DNA from 3 places in the Companilactobacillus ginsenosidimutans genome. Region 1 is predicted to be linked to each of the others. Evidence: predicted binding sites of a transcription regulator. Region 1 holds the regulator's gene; each other region holds the start of a gene.
What was found. The regulator Rex, encoded in region 1, represses fermentation and respiration genes when NADH is low (regulators of the CRP and FNR family bind a similar motif). The targets are predictions, from matches to a motif close to TTGTGAANTANTTCACAA.

Region 1 (7,683 bases):
TATGTCAAAGCGCCAGGTGAGTTTGAAACTCTCGGTGACACAAGAGACGACGCTGTCGGTGAAGCCTATGACAAAATAGGTCGTGTTTTAGGAATAAATTATCCTGCTGGAAAAGAAGTTGACCGTCTAGCTGGAATTGGCAAAGACACGTTCAATTTTCCACGAGCCATGGTTCAAGAAGATAACCTGGACTTCAGTTTCAGTGGCTTGAAGAGTGCATTCATCAATACAGTTCACCACGCAGACCAAGTTCACGAAGATTTGAATAAAGAAGATTTAGCAGCTAGTTTCCAAGCCTCCGTGCTAGATATTTTGGCTAATAAAACTTTCAGAGCAATCAAAACCCATCCAGTTAAGCAATTAATCGTTGCCGGTGGGGTTGCCGCTAATCAAGGACTACGCAAACGATTGGCAGACGAAATTGCTAAGAGAAATGACAACATCGAATTAGTATTTCCACCACTAAGATTATGTGGTGATAATGCAGCTATGATTGGTGCCATCGCCCAAATTCAATATGATAAAAAAGATTTTGCTGACTTGAAAGTCAATGCAGATCCAAGTTTAGATTTCTAAAAAAAAGCTGATATAGGACATTTTTGAAATGTTTCTATATCAGCTTTTTTTGATTAATTGTTAATCGGACATTCACGTTGGAAGTTAGGATAAGTTATTATCATTTGAGGATAGGTTGTAATATTATTTGAATATTTACGTTAATCTAATATTAAATTGAAAAAGAGGAGAATTACATGAATTTGGTATAATGCGAAATATCTGAGGGAAAATTATCTATGATTAACGGTGGACGAGAGAGTTTAGGCAGATGTATAGTAAATTCATACTGGCATGCAGCTGAAGGTGCTGCTACTGGATACGGATTATCAGGAAATGTATACGTTGCCCTTGGAGGAGCGTTAGCGAATCAACTAAGAACCGTTGGTAAGGATTGTAAATAATAATTTTAGTGGGCGCGATGGAGGATAACAATGAAATTTAATAATAAATTCTACAAAGACGGTAATTTCATATTGTCATTATTTCTAATATTGATTTTATTGACCGATTTACTTAATACAGACTTTTTCGGTATGACTTTTACTTTTAGCACTTTGAATATCATCATTTGGACTTTATTAATCATTGCTAGCTTTCTTCGATCCATTTTGAAGAAAGTCAGTAAGTAATCAGTAAAAGCGTGAAAATCATTTAAGAACAAATTAAAAAGCAGATCAACGATATTGTTGGTCTGCTTTTACTTTATTGCATATCTTCTAGCTCCATAGACTTCTCAGTCCAGGCATCTTCTAATTCACTTTGTTTAGCTTTATTTTCTTCAAGTTCTTTCTGCAAATCACCAAGTTTGGTATAAGAAGTAAGGTTCTCATCTTTAGTCATTTCAACTTGAATAGCCTTATTCTTTTCATCCAATTCTGAAATTTGCTTTTCCAGATCATCAACTTCACGTTGTAGCTTACGTTGAGCTTTCTGCTGCTCCTTGGACTGTTGGTATTGTTCTTTCTTCTCACTGACATTGCTTTCGCCAGATTGAGTAGAACTATCACTATCTTCAGATTCAGTAGTTTTCTCAAGATAATAATCGTAGTCACCAAGATAAACTTTGCTACCAGAAGGACTAATCTCAACAATCCTATCAGCTAGTGTATTCAGTAAATATCGATCATGAGAGACAAACAACACTGTTCCGGCGAATTCCTTCAGGGCATCTTCCAGAACTTCCTTACTATCGATGTCCAAATGGTTAGTTGGCTCATCCATGATTAAAAAGTTGTTATGTTCCATCGAGAGTTTGGTTAGTGTCAGTCTGGCTTTTTCACCGCCGGAAAGGCCTGCAACAGGTTTTAGAACATCATCACCACTGAACAGGAATGAACCTAGAATGTTGCGAATAATTTGTTCATCAAGCAGGGGATGTCTGTCCCAGATTTCATGTAGAACGTCTTTTTTAGGATCCAAATCCTTCAAATCCTGATCATAGTAACCAGTTTGGACATTGGCACCAAACTGATAAGTTCCGGCAAGTAGCGGTGTCTTGTTAAGAATAGTTTTTAACAAGGTTGATTTACCGATACCGTTTGGTCCGATAATACCAACACGTTCTCCTTTTTTAACGTCAAGATTGATTGGTGAGGACATGACTTCATCCTTCGAATATCCAATAGCAGCATCTGAAATCAATAGAACGTCGTTTCCACTTTCCTTGTCAATTTGGAAGGAGAAGTGGGCTGAACCTTGGTCACTACCTGGCTTTTCGAGCACATCCATTTTCTCTAACTTCTTACGACGACTCTGAGCCATCTTAGTCGTTGAAGCACGGACGATGTTCTTTTGAATGTATTCCTCAGTTTTCTTGATTTCAGCTTGTTGTTCTTCATAGTGTTTCCAGGCAACACTTTGATTCTTTTTCTTTTCTTGAAGATAGAATGTGTAATTTCCTGAGTAGTGGGTCGCAGAATGTTGATTAATTTCTTCAATTTCTGTAGCAACCTTATCAAGAAAATATTGATCATGGGATACAATTACTAATGCTCCACGATAATTTTTTAAATATCCTTCGAGCCATTCAACTGTATCAATATCCAAATGGTTAGTTGGCTCATCAAGCAAAAGTATGTCGTGATGTTCCAAAAGCATCTTCGCCATTGCCAATCTAGAACGTTCACCACCAGATAGGGTGGATACTTTAGCATCCCAGACATCCTCTTCAAATCCGAATCCTTTCAGTACACTGCGGATTTCTGATTGATAGCCGTAACCATTTTCTTGACGGAAAGTATTTTGCAATTGATCGTATTGTTTCAATAGCTGATCGTAGTCACTGACTGTGTTATCAGCTAATTTCAATTCAAGAGCGTGCATTTGTTTTTCTTGTTTTTTAAGGTAATCAAAGACACCTTCTAACTCATCAAAAATCTGATTATCAGAATTCAATCCAGAATCCTGAGCTAAATATCCGATGTTTGTATCTTTTTTAAGAGAAATATTTCCCGAGTTGTAACTTTCTTGATCTGACAAAATTTTGAGCAAAGTTGACTTGCCGACACCGTTTCTTCCGACTAGACCAATTCTGCTGTTATCTTGAACTTCAAAACTTACATTGCTAAAAAGTTTCTTTGTTCCAAAATTTTTTGTAATATTTTGGGCTTGTAATAATATCAATTTATAACTCCTTTACGTATTCACAAATTATACTATGAATTTTGTCGTTTTCATGGCTTTTTGAAGTAAATTATTGCTTTTTTCACAATGGTTATCTATTATAGTAAATAGTGAAAACACGCACATGGTGGTGGATTATGACAAAAACAACAGTTCCAAACGCAACTATTAAAAGATTACCTATATATTATAGGTATTTCCAATTTCTAAAAGATGAAGGTACTCAAAAGATTTCATCTGGTGAATTGTCTGACGGTATCAAAATCGATAGCGCTACAATTCGTCGTGACTTTTCATACTTGGGTGCACTCGGTAAACGTGGATATGGTTATGACGTTAATGAGTTAGTCGCATTCTTCAAGAAATTACTTAACCAAGACAAGCGTACTAACGTAGCGCTAGTTGGTGTAGGTAACTTGGGTAATGCACTCTTGAATTATAACTTCTCAAGAACTAATAACGTTCGTATCGCCGCAGCTTTTGATATCGACAAGTCAATCGTCGGTACAGTTAAGAGCGGTGTTCCCGTTTATGACATTAGTGAAATCAAAGAACAATTGAGTCTACAACAAATCGATGTAGTTATTTTAACAGTTTCTTCTAATGCAGCACAAACTACCGCAGATGAACTTGCTAAAGCAGGTGTTCGAGGAATCTTGAACTTTACACCGGTTATTATTAATGTGCCTAGCTCAATTCGTGTACATTACGTTGATTTGGCCAATGAGTTACAAACATTGATCTTCTTCTTAGATCGTGATCGTGACGCAAAAGACGCCGAATAATTCAATTTATTTTTTTGGGGGATATTGTATATGAGTGAACCATTATTTTTAAAACCTGTATTCCATGAAAAAATTTGGGGAGGTCGAAAACTAGAATCATTTGGTTATGACCTACCTGAAGGTAAAATTGGTGAATGCTGGGCAATTTCTGGTCATCCACATGGTCGTTCTCAAGTTGAGAATGGTCAATTCGCTGGTCAATACGTAGATGATCTCTGGAAGAACAATAAAGAATTGTTTGGCAATCCAAAGGGTGAAGTATTTCCACTTCTCACAAAAATTTTGGATGCGGAAGATAACTTATCCGTTCAGGTTCATCCTGACAATGAATATGCTGAAAAGCATGAACATGAATTAGGAAAAACCGAATGCTGGTATATTATTGATGCCGAACCAGGATCATATTTAATTTATGGTCACAACGCTAAAAATAAAGCTGAATTGGATAAGATGATTGAATCAGGCGACTGGGATGACTTGTTACGCAAGGTTCCAGTTAAGACTGGGGATTTCTTCTATGTACCAAGTGGCACTGTGCATGCGTTGAATACTGGCATTATGGCGCTTGAAACGCAACAAAGCAGTGATACAACCTATCGTTTGTATGATTATGATCGTGTCCAAAAGAGCACGGGTAAGACTCGTGAACTTCATATAAAGCAGTCTGAGGATACAATCACTGTTCCACATAAGGATCCAGAATTGAATATTGTAAAGCGTGAAGAGGGTAAAAATAAGTTTACAACTTATGTTCAACCACCTATCTCACCATATTTTGCAGTATATCGCTGGCAAATTGCTGAACCAGCAGTCTTTAATCATGAAATAGGTAAGTATACTTTAGTTTCAGTTATTGACGGAAGTGGACTTCTTACAATTGATGGAAATGACTACAAACTGGAGAAGGGCTATCATTTAATTATACCTGCTACAGTCGATCAATGGACAATTGATGGCGATCTGGATATAATTGCCTCAGAGTCTGGTGAAGAATAAGATAATTAATTTATATTTTGGCACAATTTCCTATATCGGGAAAATTGGGCCTTTTTATATGCTCAAAATCTATCTATACCAATTGTTGTTTTCGGAAATTAGTAATTCATTTTTCATTATATAAACGAAATAATAGTCCGTTATTTTGGGTATTTATTTTTTACAGAAATGTTTCAAAATTGTTAAAAATGATTTTAAATCGGGCAAAAATTGCTGTCTTTTTTGTCAAAAAATGATATTATGAAAAGGTTCACAAGAAGGGTGAGCTTAGGTAAAACGATTTTTGCATTATGACAAGTTGTTCATATTTGAACACAATATTTTTTTCAAGCTAAAGAAAACGCTTAAATTAATTTGAAAAATATTTTGTGAAAATAGATTTGATATTTGGCTCATTTCTATTTGTTTTCACATTGAAAGTTGTTGTAAGCAATTGTTTTGTCTTTTCAGCGTACTGATCTTTTGTGTTACAGAATTAGGCATTGTCGTAGTGACCTGATTTTGAATATGGGGGAACAATATGTCAGCCATTTTTTTAGTGGTAGCGGTTTAACTTATTTCATTATGAATTTTATCTAAATAGAATTTTTAGTGGAATGTGGAGCGCTAAACGCTTAGAAACGTGGTATTTTAGTTATGGTTGTTTATCGACTATAACAAAATAAATAGGAGGTAAAAGAATGGTAAGTATTGTCATTGCTAGTCACGGTAAACTTGCTGACGGTATTAAGCAATCTGGATCAATGATCTTTGGTGAACAAGAAGACGTTCAATCAGTTACATTGATGCCAGACATGGGCCCAGATGACTTGAAGAAGAAATTGCTTGATGCAATTGCTACTTTTTCAAATCAAGACGAAGTATTGTTCCTTGTAGACCTATGGGGTGGAACTCCATTCAACCAAGTTAATGGGTTGTTTGAAGAACACAAGGACAAATGGGCTATCGTAGCGGGATTAAATCTACCAATGCTCATTGAAGCTTACGCTTCAAGATTATCTATGGATAGTGCACATGAAATTGCTGCACATATCTTGGAAACAGCCAAAGATGGGGTAAAGGTTCGTCCTGAATCACTTGAGCCTGAAGAAAGTAAAGCTGCTCCTGCAGCTGCAGCTCCAAAAGAAGAAAATGGTGGTCAACCTGGTACATTCAACTATGTTCTTGCCAGAATTGATTCACGTTTACTTCACGGACAAGTTGCCACAGCTTGGACTAAGACAACTAATCCAACACGTATCATTGTTGTATCAGATGCTGTTGCAAAAGATGATTTGCGTAAGAAATTGATTCAACAAGCAGCACCAGCTGGTGTTCACGCACACGTTGTCCCAATTGACCAAATGATCAAAATTGCAAAAGATGATAAGCACTTTGGTGGACAAAGAGCACTCTTGCTTTTTGAAACACCTGAAGATGCCCTTCGTGCCATCGAGGGTGGAGTTCCTTTGAAGGAATTGAACATCGGTTCAATGGCCCATTCAGAAGGAAAAGTTCAACCCAACAAAGTATTGGCATTTAGCCAAGAAGATATCGACACATTTGGCAAGTTAAAGGATCTTGGTGTTGAATTTGATGTTCGTAAAGTTCCTACAGACGGAAAAGACAACATGCAATCCATCCTTAACAAAGCACAAGCCGAATTAGATAAGAAAAACAAGTAATATTTAGTGGGTATGTATTTTTATAAAAAACGGAGGATTAATACTAATGCAATTAAACGTGATTCAAATAATATTAGTCGTTCTTGTATCATTCCTAGCCGGTATGGAAGGTATTTTGGATGAATTCCACTTCCACCAACCAGTTATCGCATGTACATTAATCGGACTAGTAACTGGCCATTTGGTTCCTTGCCTAATTTTAGGTGGTACATTACAAATGGTTGCACTTGGTTGGGCAAATATTGGTGCCGCTGTTGCACCTGATGTTGCCTTAGCTTCAGTTGCTTCATCAATTATCTTAGTACTTGGTGGGGACTTCACTTCAAAGGGTATTAACTCAGCTTATGCTGTTGCTATTCCTTTGGCTGTTGCTGGTTTACTATTAACTATCTTAGTACGTACTATTTCTACTGCTATTGTTCATATTATGGATAGAGCAGCTGAGCAAGGTAATTTCAGAAAAATTGAATTGTGGCAATACATCGCTATCTGTTTACAAGGTTTGCGTATCGCCATTCCCGCAGCATTAATTCTTGCAGTTGGTGCTGGCCCTGTAAGAGCTATGTTAACTTCAATGCCTAAGATGCTTACTGATGGTTTAGCTATCGGTGGTGGTATGGTTGTTGCTGTTGGTTATGCCATGGTTATCAACATGATGGCTTCTCGTGAAGTTTGGCCATTCTTTGCTATTGGTTTCGTTTTAGCTGCAATCGACAAATTAACACTAATTGGTCTTGGTGCAATTGGTTTAGCACTTGCACTTATCTACCTTAAACTCGAGAAGAGCGGTGGTTCAGGCTCAAGTAACGGTGGGTCCGGAAGTTCAAATACCGGAGATCCAGTCGGTGATATCATAGATGACTACTAAAATGGAGGAAGAATAACAATGGCTGATCAAGTAAGATTATCAAAAAGAGATCGTTTGTCCGTTTGGTGGCGTTCAACCTTCATTCAAGGTTCATGGAACTACGAACGTATGCAAAACGGTGGTTGGGCTTATTCATTAATCCCAGCTTTGAAAAAATTATATACAACTAAGGAAGACCGTGCCGCTGCAT
Region 2 (7,683 bases), 470 kb from region 1:
GTATTTGAAAAGCCTGTTAAATACCATAGATTTTAAAGCGGTTGTTTATAGTTTGAGCATTCAAGATCATGTCAAATTACACGAAAGAATCTCCTCCGGAGAATATGAAAAAGTGTTGGATTTGATTCCGGAAGAACAACGTTTGATGATTGAACAAGTTCAGAAAGATCATTTCAATCAGCGTATTGTTAAAACATGTCAAGGCATGGGAAATTTCACACACAAAAGAGCATAGGAAATTAATCCTATGCTCTATTTTTACGGCATCGTTTGTTTGCGACGCCAGATGATGAAAAAGCAGTAAAGTGTTGAAATGAGTGAAACAGTCAAACTCAATTTTTGAACTGTTGTGTAATGATATTGAACTGAAACTGTTCCGGAACCGTTAAGGTAAATTTTGGTTTGCCCGTTGTCGTTGTTTAAGACTGGAGTAGTTGAACTACCGGTGCCAGTGACCTTTGCTTGATATCCCTTGTAGAAAAATAGGGGTAAAACGACTTTTGCATCTTTATTTTTAGTATTGAAAGAGAATTTAACGTTATTATTCGTAATTTCTTTATGTGAGACTGAAACATCAGTTGAATCATAGCCGAGCAACCTGGGTTCGTCAGTCTTGATTTCATTGTAGTTGATCTCGCAAGGTAAATATTCGTGGCCAGCGCCAATCAAATAAGTGCTGATATTGTTGTAAGTCGAGTATTGATTCATGCGCCATGGTGAAGCTTGGGTCGTGAATTGTGCAAACGCAACAGTAAGACCCATCAATCCAACCATTAAAGCAGTCGTCGCATATTTAATTTTGAATAAATTGAGGTCGTCGTTAGCAATAAAGTAGGCGACAATCAATGAAATCAGTGAGAAAAATCTCCATGGAAATTGGAATGATGCAAAGATTGAATTTCGAATGGAATACCATGGGAAAAATTGTGTGCAGGATATGAAAAGAAAGAGCGCAATTAGTGTCAAACTAATATTCTTACATTTGATGAAGTTGTAGATGGTGTAAACCACGAGCCCGATGAATATTACGAATCCAATGTTTACAGTGCCCGCGTGAAATACTTGGTTTGAGAACGAATGTGCCACTAGTTCTGTAAGCGGCTGTGTTTCTTCATAAATTCGAATTAAAGGGTCAGTTGAGACGGTGAAATCTTGACTGATCATTTGTTCTAGGATCGGTGCGTAAATTCCAAATACAATTCCGATTGTCAGCCCGGCGGCTTTGAGAATATTTCGAATTGCATTTTTGTTCCAGAAATATTTAATGTTCAATAAAACGAATAGAACACAGAAACAAAGAATCATGAACAGTGAAATTAGGTGAGACAATCCAATCCCAATCATCGCGAACGAGAAAATATACCACTCATTTGTGTCACCTTTTTTGAATTTTAATAGTTCGGACAGTACGAGTGGGAAGAAAATCATTCCCATTAACTCTCCTAGATCTTGACGACTATAAAGTACTTGAAGGCGATATGTACTAAGGAAGTATATGAAGGTGAAAATCAAGTTATTCTTGGTTGAAAAATTCAACCTTTTTCCAGCAATGTAAGTAATAAACAGTGTGAAGAAATTTATTCCCACTTGGGTTAATAAGTAGGTCACAAGGACTGGAACCCCGAGCAGTCTAAGAATGGCAGCTGGGTATAAAAATATATCAGGATAAAATAAACTTGCAGCGTATCCATATCCACCTGCGAAATACTCGTCTACTTTGGGTAGGAAATTGAAATGTTGAATCGAAGTTGTCAGTGCTCCTATTCGATTAATGTGGAAACGATAGTCTCCGGTCGAAAATGCATAGCCCGGATGCCAATTGACGAGGAGAACGACCAAAATACTTATTAATAAAAAAATCGAATATAGGTATCTTTTTTGATTTAATTTCTGCATTAAATTATTCATGGTTATATCCTAATAGTTTTAATATGATAAGTCGATAGTAATTTATTTGTTGATCAAGATACTATAAATATAGCACTATATATATCATGTATATAAATTATTTTGGAGAAAATAAAAAGCCCGGTAAGCTAGGCTTATCGAGCAATTTTACATCTTATGCAGGTTGATTTGCTTTTGATAGTGCATCTTTTACAGCGTCTTTAATAGCACGACTTGAGGCTGATGCTCCGGAAATTGAATCAACATCGTAAGTATTTTGATCAACGATTCTCTTTGGTAGTTCTGCAAGTGCGTCTGAGGCAACATCATCGCTTTCGCTTTGTTGAAGGATTTCAACATTTTGGATGTTGCTACCATCATCAACTGTGACTCTGACGACTACTTCGCCACCCATACCAGAATTACTTTTACCTAAGTATTGGTTGTCAGCAGTTGTGAATTCTTCGTTGTTAGGCTTGGCATCACTACCTAAGTTGACTGCTACAGCGACTGGTTCTGCAGGTTGATTATTTTCTGCAGGTGCAGTCGTTTGATAAGTTGCCTTTGGTACAGCAGCGTTTTCTCCAGCTATTTTACCGAAAATAAGGCATTCAGCAAGGTTTTGACCACCTTGATATTCGTTGGCGTTGATACCACCAAATTCACCGGCACTGTATAGATGTGGAATTAAGTTGCCACTTGGGTCGAGAACTTCGGCGTGTGTATTACGACGAGCTCCACCTTGTGTGTTCAAAACGTTGTGTGTCAATGGTGCGGCATAGAAAGGACCATCTGAGAAGGCAATCATTGATTCTGGATCACGTCCCCAAGCATAATCTGTGCCATTTTCGGCGAATTGATTGAAGTTTTTAACTGTCTTGTTCAATGTCTTAGGGTTAACATCAATTAGTTTTGCTAAATCTTTGATGCTATCGGCTTTTGTCAGTACGTTAAAGAAGTCCTTGTATGGTAAATCTTTAGCAGCTTTAATTCTATCGTATTGTGCTTGATCGAAAATTAAGTAGGGATGTACATTTGTTGCAGGAACACGCCAGTGACCATTTTGGAAAATGTGACCGTGACGATTTGATGTACTTTCGTCGAAGTAACGGCTACCATCATCACCAACAGTAATTACACTACCATTAACAATTTCTGGGAAGCTGAGGATTAACTGTGCGCGAGTTCCTTCAGGAACATCAAATGCTAGTCCGTGAAGCAATCCTAGTGATTCATAGTTGTGCATGTGCCACATGTCTGCACCGATTTCCTCAGCCATTTTGACACCGTCACCCTTATTGTAAATTGAGCCAAGTGGTGCGGCCTTAAATGCGCCAGTATAATCTTGCATCATTTGCTTGTTGTTTTCGAAACCACCCATGGTCATAATGACACCATTCTTAGCACGGATATTACGGACAACATGCTCACGCTCAATTTGAACACCAATAACTTCTTTTGTGATAGGATCTTGAATCAAATGTTGAGCTGGAGACTTATACCAAACATCAATCATATCCGCACGGTCCAATACTTTTTGACGCAAAATTTTCCATAGGGCAGCATCGAAAATCCCGTCATGAACCATCAAGTAATTGTTGGCTTCACTGCCGCCATATTCGGGGTATTCAGCAATCATTGAAGCAAAGATTGAGTCGGCTGAAAATTTGTCTTTGGCGTTGATTGGGGATTCGACACCGAGATATTTTGTTAAATAATTTGGCATATCGACCATACCCTCAACGTATGTGTCGATCATGTCTTCATCTAAGTCCATTGGCTTAGTTAAGTTCTTATAATATTCTTTTTCACCGTCAAAATTGTCACCGCAGTTAATTAGTTGTGCGGCGTAACGAGTGTTACCACCTTCGTGGCCTTCTGGGGCTGAATCGACTAATAGTGTCTTTGCTCCATCATCCGCTGCAAAACGGGCAGCAGTGGCACCTGCTCCACCAAATCCTAAAACTACAACGTCGTAGGAAGCGTCCCAACGACCTATATCATGTTGACTAACCATTATAATTCCTCCAAAAAATATTCTTGAATTCACAGTTTGTGAAAACCTTTACAACATCAATTTTACGCTAAATTTTATAAAAATAAAGGATTCGATAAATGAGAAAAAATATATTTTTGAAATAAATGTTGCGTTCGAGTATGGTCGAAGGTATACGATTGATATTGAAATTGATCGAAAGAGGGTTAATAAATGACAAAATTAGATGAAACATACACATTAAACAATGGTTTAGAAATTCCTAAAGTAGCTTTTGGTACATGGCAAATGCCTGCTGAAAAGACTCGCCAATCAGTTCTTGACGCCTTGGAAGCCGGATATCGTCATATCGATACTGCTTTAGCATATGGAAATGAAAAAGAAGTGGGACAAGCTGTCCGTGACTCAGGAATTCCCCGTGACCAAATTTACGTCACATCAAAATTGCCTGGTGAAACAAAGACATATGAAGGTGCCAAGAAGGATTTTGAAACAACTTTCAACAATCTAGATATCGACTACCTTGACTTGTACTTAATTCACGCACCATTCCCATGGCAAGAAATGGGTAACGTACCAGCTGATCCTGCAAAATATGACAAAGCCAACCAAGAAATTTGGAAAGCAATGGAAGAAATCCTAGCAACAGGAAAAGTTAAGTCAATCGGCGTGTCAAACTTTAATGTCAGAGACATGAAAGCATTGATCGACAACTCAAACGTAAAACCAGCAGTTGACCAAATCCAATATTACGTAGGATACACAGAACCAAAGATTTCTGCATATGCTAAAGAAAACGACATTCTAGTAGAAGCATATTCACCACTAGCAACAGGTAGAATGCTAAGCAACCCAACAGTAGAACGCATCGCAGAAAAATATAAAGCCAGTGTAGCTCAACTAGCAATCCAATTTGTAATTCAAAACGGAGCTCTACCACTGCCAAAGGCAACCCACAAAGAACACATCCTCGACAACGCAAAACTCGACTTCAAGATTTCTGAGGAAGATATGGAAAAACTAAATAGCTTATCAGATACCGCCGTTGACATGTGGCATAATGGACACCAAGAATAAAAAGAGCCAAAAATCACACGCCCTTCAACACGGAGCACAAGACGACCATAGCGGAGAGGGGTGCGTAACACCCCCGCAGCTCTGGGCGCCTTGTGTGCAGTGTTGAGTGTGATTTTTAGCGTTTCCGCTACATAAAAGTGAACAAAGTAAAACCAATCATACTCAAAAAATCATTCAAAACCAATCCCACAAATAATAAGTTCACCTCAATTTCCAATCATAGGAGTACGTAACACCCCCGAAGCTCTGGACGACTTATATGTGTGCCCCAGTTTTGTTTTTAGCGTTTCCACAGTAATCAAGGGGAGCGAATCACTAAACTAAAATTAACAATCATTAAAACAGTCACAACTAACACCTACAAACTCAAGTGACCGATAAATACGAATTTAATCACGAAAAAAAGACATTCGAACTTTGAATGTCTTTTTGACTATCACAACAAAAACTCACCACCGCAAAACTAAATTCCAAGCAAATAAAACTTTTTTCAAAAAAGTTGTTGCCTTCGACCTAACTGGAAGGTCTACTATAAGCTTCGTTCAAAAGATATGTGGCAATTTCGTTGACAAAACAGCCGGCATATCATCTAATAGAACCGAACATACCAAGTAAAAGAAGAGAGGGAATCCTATGTACACAGATTTGAATGGAAAAGTAGCCGTCGTAACTGGCGGATCAAAGGGAATCGGGCACGCCATTGCCAAGCGTTTCGGACAAGAAAAAATGTCCGTTGTAATCAACTACCACAGTGATAAAGCAGGTGCAGAATCAGCTGCCAAATCAGTCACCGACGAGGGCGGAAAAGCAGCAATTGTCCAAGCCGACATCAGTACTGAAGAAGGAGCAAAAGCCCTTTTGGATGCTGCTGTCGAAAACTTCGGCGGCATGGACATTTGGATCAACAACGCCGGAATGGAAATCAAGTCACCAACTCATGAATTGAGTCTCGATGACTGGAATAAAGTGACAGCAGTCGACCAAACAGGAGTATTCCTCGGATCAAAAGTTGCCCTAGATTATTTTGTAAAAAATAATAAAAAAGGAAACATCATCAACATGTCGTCAGTCCACGAAGCAATCCCATGGCCAACATTTGCCAGTTATGCCGCCGCAAAAGGTAGTGTAAAACTATTCACCAAGACAATCGCAATGGAATACGCCAACCAAAACGTAAGAGTAAACGCCATCGGCCCAGGAGCCATTAACACACCAATCAACGCCGAAAAGTTTGCCGACAAGAAACAATACGACAAAACAGTATCAATGGTACCAATGAACAGAATAGGAACCCCAGAAGAAGTAGCAGCAGGAGCAGCCTGGCTAGCATCAGACGAATCCAGCTACGTAACAGGAATTACACTGTTTATCGATGGAGGGATGACACTTTATCCCGCTTTTAAAGATGGGGAAGGATAAAAAATAGAGCCAAAAAACAAACGCACTTGGGCACGGAGTGTAAGATGCGACACAGCGGAGAGGGCGCGTAACGCCCCGCAGCTTTGTCCAGCTTACACGCAGTGTCCAGTTTGTTTTTTAGCGTTTCCGCTACATGAAAGTGAACCAAGAGAATATAATCATATTCAAAAAGTCGCTCAAAACCGATATCACCAATCAAGATTTCACTTAAAAATTCAAGCAGAGGGGTGCGTAACACCCCCGCAGCTCTGGACGACTTATATGTGTGGGTCAGTTTTGTTTTTAACGTTTCCGCTACATGAAAGTGAACCAAGAGAAAATAATCATAGTCAAAAAAATGTTCAGCACAAGAAGATTATTTGGAGTTCACAACAAACTCAGAATAGTGTAAACCAAAGCTATAGTTTAAAATTAACCAACCACCCAAACAAAAGTCAAGATTGTCCAAACCACAATCTTGGTTTTTCATACCCAAAATCTGCTATAGTGTACAAAACCCCAAAGGAGCCACCAAACCCATGACAAAATCCCAAGACATCAACAAAATAGCCAACTTTCTATCCCAAAGAGATATCCCAAATCTAGAAGTTGAAACTCTAAAATCTCAATACGGAGTAACAAGATTCGATGTCTGTGTACTGTTTGGTGGCAGTATCATAACTGGCGGAAATCTATTTGCTCAAGCAATCAAAAATCAAATTGCAAAGCACTACGTAATAGTAGGGGGCGCAGGTCACACAACACCCGATTTGATTAAAGTGGTAAACGAACTATATCCCGAACTAGATATAACAGGGATGTCAGAAGCGGAAATTTTTCAGAGGTATATCCAACATAAATATAATGTTCAAGCAGATTGTTTAGAAACAAAGTCGACTAACTGTGGTAACAATATAGATAATTTGCTCAGTCTCCTAGACGTACACAAAATAAACCTACAGACGATTTTAATGATGCAAGATTCAACGATGATGTTGAGAATGACAGCCAGAATGAACAAAATGGCTCCCAATGTCTTAGTGACTGATTTCTCAACGTATCAAGCAGAGGTTGAAGAAGTAAATGGAGAACTTCAATTTACCGAAAAGATTCCTGGCATGTGGTCAATGGAGCACTATATCAGTCTTTTACTTGGAGAAATATCCAGGTTAACAGACGATGAAAATGGATATGGTCCAAAAGGTGAGAACTTCATCTTACACGTGGACATTCCAAGTGATGTCGATGCGGCATACAAGCGTCTTTCCTTGATATATCCAAATTTAATCAGAACAGCAAATCCAAAGTTTGCATAAAAAAATTCG
Region 3 (7,683 bases), 280 kb from region 1:
TACTTCTGGACCTGGTGTATCGAACCTCGCAACCGGTCTAATCACAGCAACTTCTGAAGGTGACCCTGTCGTTGCGCTTGGTGGGCAAGTTCCCCGTAACGACGTTGCAAGATTAACTCACCAAAGTATTCCTAGTAAGGAACTTATGAGTACAGCCACTAAAGACAGCGTTGAAGTTCAAGACGCCAACAATATTTCTGAGACATTTGCGAATGCCTACCAAACTGCCATGGCACCAAAATCTGGAGCAACTTTCATCTCACTACCAAAGGACGTTCTCGAAGATGAAGTAACAACTAAAGAAATCAATACACTTTCACCAATCGCACAAGGTGGTGCCGACCAAGCTACCATCAAGACTATTGTTGAAAAAATTAAGAATGCCAAGTTACCTGTTATTCTTGCGGGTATGCGTTCATCTAGTTCTGAAGTTACAAACTCCATCCAAAACTTACTTAAGAAATTTTCAATTCCTGTTGTCGAAACTTTCCAAGGTGCCGGTGTTATTAACCGTGATCTAGAAAAGAACTATTTCGGCCGTGTTGGTTTATTCAGAAACCAAATCGGAGACGCAATTCTTAAAGACAGCGACTTAGTTATTGCAATTGGTTATGATCCAGTTGAATACGAAGCCCGTCTTTGGAATGTTGACCGTACAGGTGAAATCATCAACCTTGATAGTATCGCTCCAGAAATTTCAAATGAATATCAACCAGAATTAATTGTTCACGCTGATATTGCGAAAACACTTGACGATATTGCTAATAACTTACCTGACGGAATTACTTTAAGTGACGAACTAAAAAATCACTTGCACCAAATCCAAAAAAACTTTTTATCAAAAGATATCATTCCTGAACGTGAAGATCCAAAGGGTGTGCACCCACTAGAAATTATTCACGCTCTTCAAAACCAAGTTAACGATGACACTACTGTTACCGTTGATGTTGGTTCACATTACATCTGGATGGCTCGCCATTTCAGAAGTTACAAGCCAAGACATCTTTTATTCAGTAATGGTATGCAAACTCTTGGTGTAGCACTACCTTGGGCAATCGCAGCCGCACTAGAACGTCCTAACCAACCAGTTGTATCAGTTGCTGGTGATGGTGGGTTCTTATTCTCAGGACAAGAACTAGAAACAGCTGTCCGCTTGAACTTAAACATTGTTCAACTAGTTTGGAATGACGGTTACTACGATATGGTTAAGTTCCAAGAAGAAGCTAAATACGGTAGAAACTCAGGTGTAGCAATCGGTACAGTTGACTTTGCCAAATATGCAGAAAGTTTTGGAGCACAAGGAATTCACGTCGATAATGCTGGCGAATTAACAAGTGCCCTCGAAAAAGCTTTTGCCACAGAAGGCCCTACAGTTATTGACATCCCTGTCGATTACAGCGACAACATCAAATTATTATCAACATTATTACCAGACTACTTAAGCTAATCGGAAGGAAGTTCATATGAAGAATTCAAATGTATTGTATCAGCACGGAACCTTAGCATTATTAGTTCCAGGATTATTGGACGGAACATTGACGATGAAGGAGTTGCTAGAACATGGCGACACCGGAATCGGTACTGGAGAAGGACTTGACGGAGAATTAATCATCTTAGATGGCGTTCCATATCAAGTTGACAGTGCAGGAAATGTAAACATAGTCGATGATTCATTCACACTACCCTTTGCCAACTCACACTTTGCAGCCTACAACGAAATGATGGACGTCGAAGACATCAAACGTGACGAGCTACAAGAATTAATCGACAAAAAGGCAGCCAGTGCCAACACATTTTATTCAGTAGTAATCAAAGGAACTTTCAAAAACATTAAGACCCGTGCAGTTAAGAAATCTTCTAAACCATACGACACATTAGCAAAAACAGCCGAAGCTCAAAGTATTTTTGAACGTGATACTGTTGAAGGAACATTACTAAGCTACTACTCTCCACAAGTATTTGACGGAGCAGCAGTTGCCGGTTTCCACAGTCATTTCATGTCAGATGCACATGACTTCGGTGGACACATTCTTGATTTCGAGTCGGTCTCGGGTAATGTTGTGTTCCAGTGTTTTGACAGTTTGTTGCAGCATTTACCAATTGATAATCCTGCATACAAGCATCATGATTTTTCATCTGATGATATTTTAGGTTCAATTCATAAAGCTGAAGGTTAGTGGCGTTTATTTTAGATTTGTTTAGTTCGGGGGAGTGGTGGTGAATAGCCGCCCTCCGGTCAGGATTTTGGGGGCCGTGGACGCTGTGGGACGATTTGGAGCCAAAGAGCGGTCTCCAAATGCGTCCTTTTCCTAAGCCTGCCCTTTGGCAGGCAAAGGAAAATCTCACGGCTTTGGCCCCCAAAATCCTGACCTGCGGGCTAAATTTGCTACAAATCTAAAATGTAACACCTGACCTTTGGTCTGGTAAATTAAACCAAAATCAATTCAAAAATGACCCTATTCCGATTGGAGTAAGGTCATTTTTTTGTGTTTCCTAATTTTCATTTGTGATTACTTACGCTTATTAAAATATAAAAAATCATTATTAATACAATACATTATCATCTACGTTTGGTTTCACTCAAGGAACGGAAAGGGCAAACAATACACGTCCAACCCACTTAGCACGAAAGTGCGGCAGTGAACCCACCAACAAAACAACATACCTCCACCAGAACTACCAAACCATCAAAACTACCGACGATCTCGAATACTAACCAAAGCAACAACAGCTCCAAATAAACAAATAAAAATACTAACACCAATAACTAAAACATAACCAACATCAAACCCACTCCAAACACCAGCCTTCAGCGAAGCAAACAAACCACTTCCCCCATCCAACTGCTGCAAATTAGACCAGGCACTTCTCAATACACCTTCACTACCAGTCGGACCAGCAGAAATAAGCTCATTAATAATTCCAGACTTAGTTGACTTGGCTAAAGCCAAATCACCAACATAACGGTTAAGCCCATTTTGATAACCATTCGACAAAACTAGTCCCAATATAACAATCCCAAAAGTACTTCCTAGTTGTCTAAAGACATTGACTACTCCACTGGCAATTCCTATTAAGTTGGGATCGACACTCTCCATGGCTGCTGCAGAAAGTGGTGGATTTACTATTGCGTTCCCGATACCTATTATGATGAATCCTGAAACGTAATCTAAGTAAGTGACTTGTAGTGAAACAACTCTTTGAATTTCAAATAACCCTAGTGCGATAATTATTAATCCACCGCCTATTAACCACCTTTTGGCTAGTCGGTTTGAAAGTATTCCAGCTATTGGTCCGATTATTAGACTCATTAAACCAATTGCTAATTGTCTGATACCTGTTTGTTCTGGGGTATAGCGTAAATAACTTTGCATCCAAATTGTCATGTATGTAAAGAACGCATATAGTCCCGCTCCTAAACAGAAAGAGGCAATAGCTGTGCCGTTGAATGACCATGATTTAAAGATTTCTAAGTTGATCATTGGTTCTTTAATTCTTTTTTCTAGGATTATAAATACTATTACTAATACGATTCCGATTATGAAATAACTTATTACTTGCGAGTTCATCCACGTCCAATTAATATGAGTCTCCTTTTGAACTAGGCCAAACACTAAGCAAAAAATCATGACGGTGGAAATTATCATCCCCCACCAATCAATTTTTTCTTCCTTATTACCATAACTTTCATCAACAAATTTATATGCCATTAACAAGGCGATGATTCCGATGGGCAAATTGATGTAGAAAATCGAACGCCAAGTGAATATCTTTATTAAATATCCGCCAATGACTGGTCCTAACGCTGTGGCCACCCCAACTACTGAACTCCAGACTCCGAAGGCTAAGCCGCGCTCGTTGTCATCAAATGTTTCAGTAACGATGGTCATGGATAAACTCATCATCCCTGCTCCACCAATACCTTGTATCATTCTAAAGACATTTAAAAATAATGCCGTTTGAGACATGGATGACCCTAATGATCCTAATGTGAATATGGATAGAGTTATCAGGAATATTCGTTTTCTTCCGAACAAGTCGCCGAATTTGGACGCCAATAATAAGCACATTGCAAATGCTAATGTGTAGGCGTTCATAACCCATTGAAGTTCCGCATAAGAAACTTTTAGTTCTTGTTGAATTGTTGGCAAGGCGACATTAACAATTGTTGAATCCAGTAATGACATGAATACCGCAATACATAATGCTGTTAAAGCTAGCCATCTGCGACTATTCTTTTGTTTGGTTGAGTTCATATTTCTCATCCGTCCTAAATAACAAATTAGTTCTTACTTTAAATATATCAGACTTAAGAAATTGTTAATCATTTTTCTCAAATTGATAAACAAATACTGTTAAACAAGCCATTCATAACTGCCATTGTGAACGAATAAACATTTATTTTTATATAATTATTTATATTCAATAAATGAAAGCGTTTGTTGTTCATTGATATATCAACCTCATAAATAATATTAATGACGTAATCAGTGTTTGACTATGAGGATGATGTGAATTTATGATATAAACATCACAAAGTATCATTCGATCAAAAAAAATTGGAGGACATCAACATGACAAACTTTAGAATCGAATCTGACACCTTAGGCGAAGTGAAAATCCCAGAAACAGCTTTATGGGGCGCACAAACTGAGAGATCACGTAACAATTTCCCTACTGGCGAAAAAATGCCACTAGAAATTATTAAGGCTTTGCTACAAATTAAGAAAGCTGCTGCGATTGCTAATAAAGAATTGAAATCAATTGACGCTGACAAGGCTGATTTGATTGTTGAATCAATCGACAAATTGCTTGCTTTAAGCGATGAAGATTTGAGAAAAGATTTTCCATTGGTTGTTTACCAAACAGGTTCTGGTACACAAACTAACATGAATACTAACGAAGTAGTTGCCCACATGGCAGCCACAATCAATAGTGACATTGAAATTTTGCCTAATGATGATGTTAATAAAGGTCAAAGTTCAAATGATATTTTCCCAACAGCTATGAACATTACTGCTGCTATTGCGGTTGATAATCTTGAAGATTCATTGCAACACTTAATTGATGAATTGAAAGTTAAACAAGAAAAATACTGGCGCACAGTTAAAATTGGTCGTACTCACTTGCAAGATGCTACTCCATTAACTTTTGGACAAGAAGTAAGTGGTTGGGTTTCAATGCTTGAACACGATCTTTCATATATTAAAACATTGAACAAGACACTCGGCGAACTTGCTATGGGTGGAACTGCTGTTGGTACTGGATTGAACGCTGCTCCACACTTTGCTGACATCATTGCTAAAGAAATGAGTAAATTGTACGGAATTGAATTTACTGCTGACACTAACAAGTTCTACGGACTTGCTGCTCACTCTGGATTAAACGTTGTTCACGGTGCTATCAAGACTTTGGCCGCCGATTTGATGAAGATTGCTAACGATGTTAGATTCCTCGCTTCTGGCCCACGTTCAGGTTATGGCGAATTGAACATCCCCGCAAACGAACCTGGCTCATCGATTATGCCTGGTAAAGTTAATCCTACACAAGCTGAAGCAATTACGATGGCTGCCGTTCGTGTCATGGGTAATGATGTCGTTGTTGACATTGCATCTAGCCAAGGTAACTTCGAAATGAACGTCTATAAACCAGTTCTTATCAGTGCCTTCCTTGAATCAGCTGAACTGCTTGCCGGAACAATGACAGGATTCGCAGACAAGATGATTCACGGCCTATCAGTTAACTCAGATAGAATGGAAGAACTCGTTGAGCAATCATTGATGACTGTTACAGCTCTATCACCACACATTGGTTATCACGAAAGTGCAACAATTGCGCAAGATGCTGAAAAAGCTGGCACAACTCTTCGTGAGGCAGCAATTAAGTCAGGCTTACTAACACCTGAACAATTTGACGAATGGGTCGTTCCCATCAATATGACAAACATTGATCAAAAATAATTTTTAAGTGAGGAAATTATGGCAGAAAAATATAAATTTCAACCTACTAATATTAAAGAATTAAAAGTCAATTATGACTTAATCATTGTCGGTTCTGGTGGGACTGGCCTTACTGCCGCATTACAAGCACACGAATTGGGTCTCAGCCCAGTTATTCTTGAAAAAATGCCGGCAATCGGTGGTAACACAACACGTGCTTCATCTGGTATGAACGCTTCCGAAACAACAGTTCAACTCGATCACAAAATCGTCGACAATATGGAAGACTTCTACAACGACACTTTCAAAGGTGGCGGCAAAAAAAACAATCCTGAATTGTTGAAATATTTTACAACTCATTCAGCTTTAGCAATCGACTGGTTGGCTGGTCACGGAATTATCTTGGATGACCTGACAACAACTGGTGGTATGAGTGTCTTGAGAACTCACCGTCCTAGCTCAATGGCTCCTATCGGTGGCTTCTTGGTTACGGAACTTCTTAAGCAAATTGAAAAAGAAGGTATTCCTTTATTTACTGATATTCACGTTAACAAGTTACTTCAAACTGCTGGAAAAATCAGTGGTGTTGAAGTAGATATTGATGCTAAAACCACTAACATCATGGCTGACGCTGTTATTCTTGCCACTGGTGGTTTTGGTGCCAATCCTGAACTACTTGTAAAATATCGTCCTGACCTAAAAGGTTACAAGACAACTAATCAACCTGGTGCTACAGGTGATGGTATTTCACTTGCTAGTGACGTTGGCGCAAAACTTGTCGATATGGACCAAGTTCAAGTTCACCCTACCGTTCAACAAGATACTGATCATCCATTTTTGATCGGTGAAGCTGTTCGTGGTGAAGGCGCTATTCTTGTTAACAAGTCAGCAAAACGTTTTGTAAATGAACTTGATACTAGAAAGAATGTTACTGCAGCAATTGATAACTTAAACGAAAAAGGCGCTTATTTGATTCTTGATCAAGGTATCCGTGATCGTGTTAAAGCTATCGAGTTTTATGACCACGTTGGCTTAGTTACAACTGGTCAAACTTTGGATGAATTAGCTGAAAAAATCAATATGGACGCTAAAACATTGAATGAAACTGTTGCTACTTGGAATTCTGCACTAGAATCTGGGGATAAAGAATTCGGAAGAACAACAGGTATGGATCGTGGAATTGTCAACGGACCATTCTTCTCAATCCATATTGCACCTGCCGTTCACTACACAATGGGTGGAGTCGCAATTAACGACAAAACTCAAGTGTTAGATGAAAACGACAAAACTATTGAGGGATTATTTGCAGCTGGGGAAATAGCTGGAGGCTTACATGGGAACAACCGTATCGGTGGTAATTCCATTGCTGAAACTGTTATTTTTGGGAGACAAGCTGGTCAACAATCTTTCAAGTACTTACAAACAGGACAAGGTAAGTAAAGATGACTTTAGAGAAATTAAATTATAAAAAATTTCTCGCACCCATCATCGTTGGTTTAATTATCTGGTTGCTCTCACCAGTTAAACCTGCAGGTGTCAGCCTTTTGGCTTGGCACATGTTCGCAATCTTCGTGGCAACAATCATTGGTTGTATCACACAACCACTACCTATTGGTGCTGTTGCCATCATAGGTTTCACCATCACAGTATTAACTGGAACAGTCAAAATGGACACTGCCATTGCCGGATTTGGTAACGGAAGTATCTGGTTAATCGCTATGGCATTCTTCATCTCACGTGGTTT

Region 2: ABM34_RS07265 (FAD-binding protein) is a predicted target of Rex. The motif match lies at 3,941-3,958, and genes of this name have one in related genera.
Region 3: ABM34_RS06370 (class II fumarate hydratase) is a predicted target of Rex. The motif match lies at 4,381-4,398, and genes of this name have one in related genera.

The regions. Positions count from the first base shown of each region.
Region 1 covers NZ_CP012034.1:931,642-939,324, reverse strand. The annotation lists gene tsaD (tRNA (adenosine(37)-N6)-threonylcarbamoyltransferase complex transferase subunit TsaD) at 1-576, shown strand, start outside; gene ABM34_RS13170 (hypothetical protein) at 795-959, shown strand; gene ABM34_RS04970 (hypothetical protein) at 990-1,187, shown strand; gene ABM34_RS04965 (ABC-F family ATP-binding cassette domain-containing protein) at 1,261-3,180, opposite strand; gene ABM34_RS04960 (redox-sensing transcriptional repressor Rex) at 3,318-3,965, shown strand; gene manA (mannose-6-phosphate isomerase, class I) at 3,996-4,961, shown strand; gene ABM34_RS04950 (PTS sugar transporter subunit IIB) at 5,642-6,625, shown strand; gene ABM34_RS04945 (PTS mannose/fructose/sorbose transporter subunit IIC) at 6,672-7,493, shown strand; gene ABM34_RS04940 (PTS system mannose/fructose/sorbose family transporter subunit IID) at 7,512-7,683, shown strand, end outside.
Region 2 covers NZ_CP012034.1:1,402,388-1,410,070, reverse strand. The annotation lists gene ABM34_RS07275 (hypothetical protein) at 1-235, shown strand, start outside; gene ABM34_RS07270 (hypothetical protein) at 259-1,908, opposite strand; gene ABM34_RS07265 (FAD-binding protein) at 2,063-3,904, opposite strand; gene ABM34_RS07260 (aldo/keto reductase) at 4,097-4,960, shown strand; gene ABM34_RS07255 (glucose-1-dehydrogenase) at 5,594-6,379, shown strand; gene ABM34_RS07245 (hypothetical protein) at 6,898-7,674, shown strand.
Region 3 covers NZ_CP012034.1:1,212,692-1,220,374, forward strand. The annotation lists gene alsS (acetolactate synthase AlsS) at 1-1,447, shown strand, start outside; gene budA (acetolactate decarboxylase) at 1,464-2,177, shown strand; gene ABM34_RS06365 (MFS transporter) at 2,694-4,256, opposite strand; gene ABM34_RS06370 (class II fumarate hydratase) at 4,575-5,960, shown strand; gene ABM34_RS06375 (flavocytochrome c) at 5,979-7,379, shown strand; gene ABM34_RS06380 (anion permease) at 7,382-7,683, shown strand, end outside.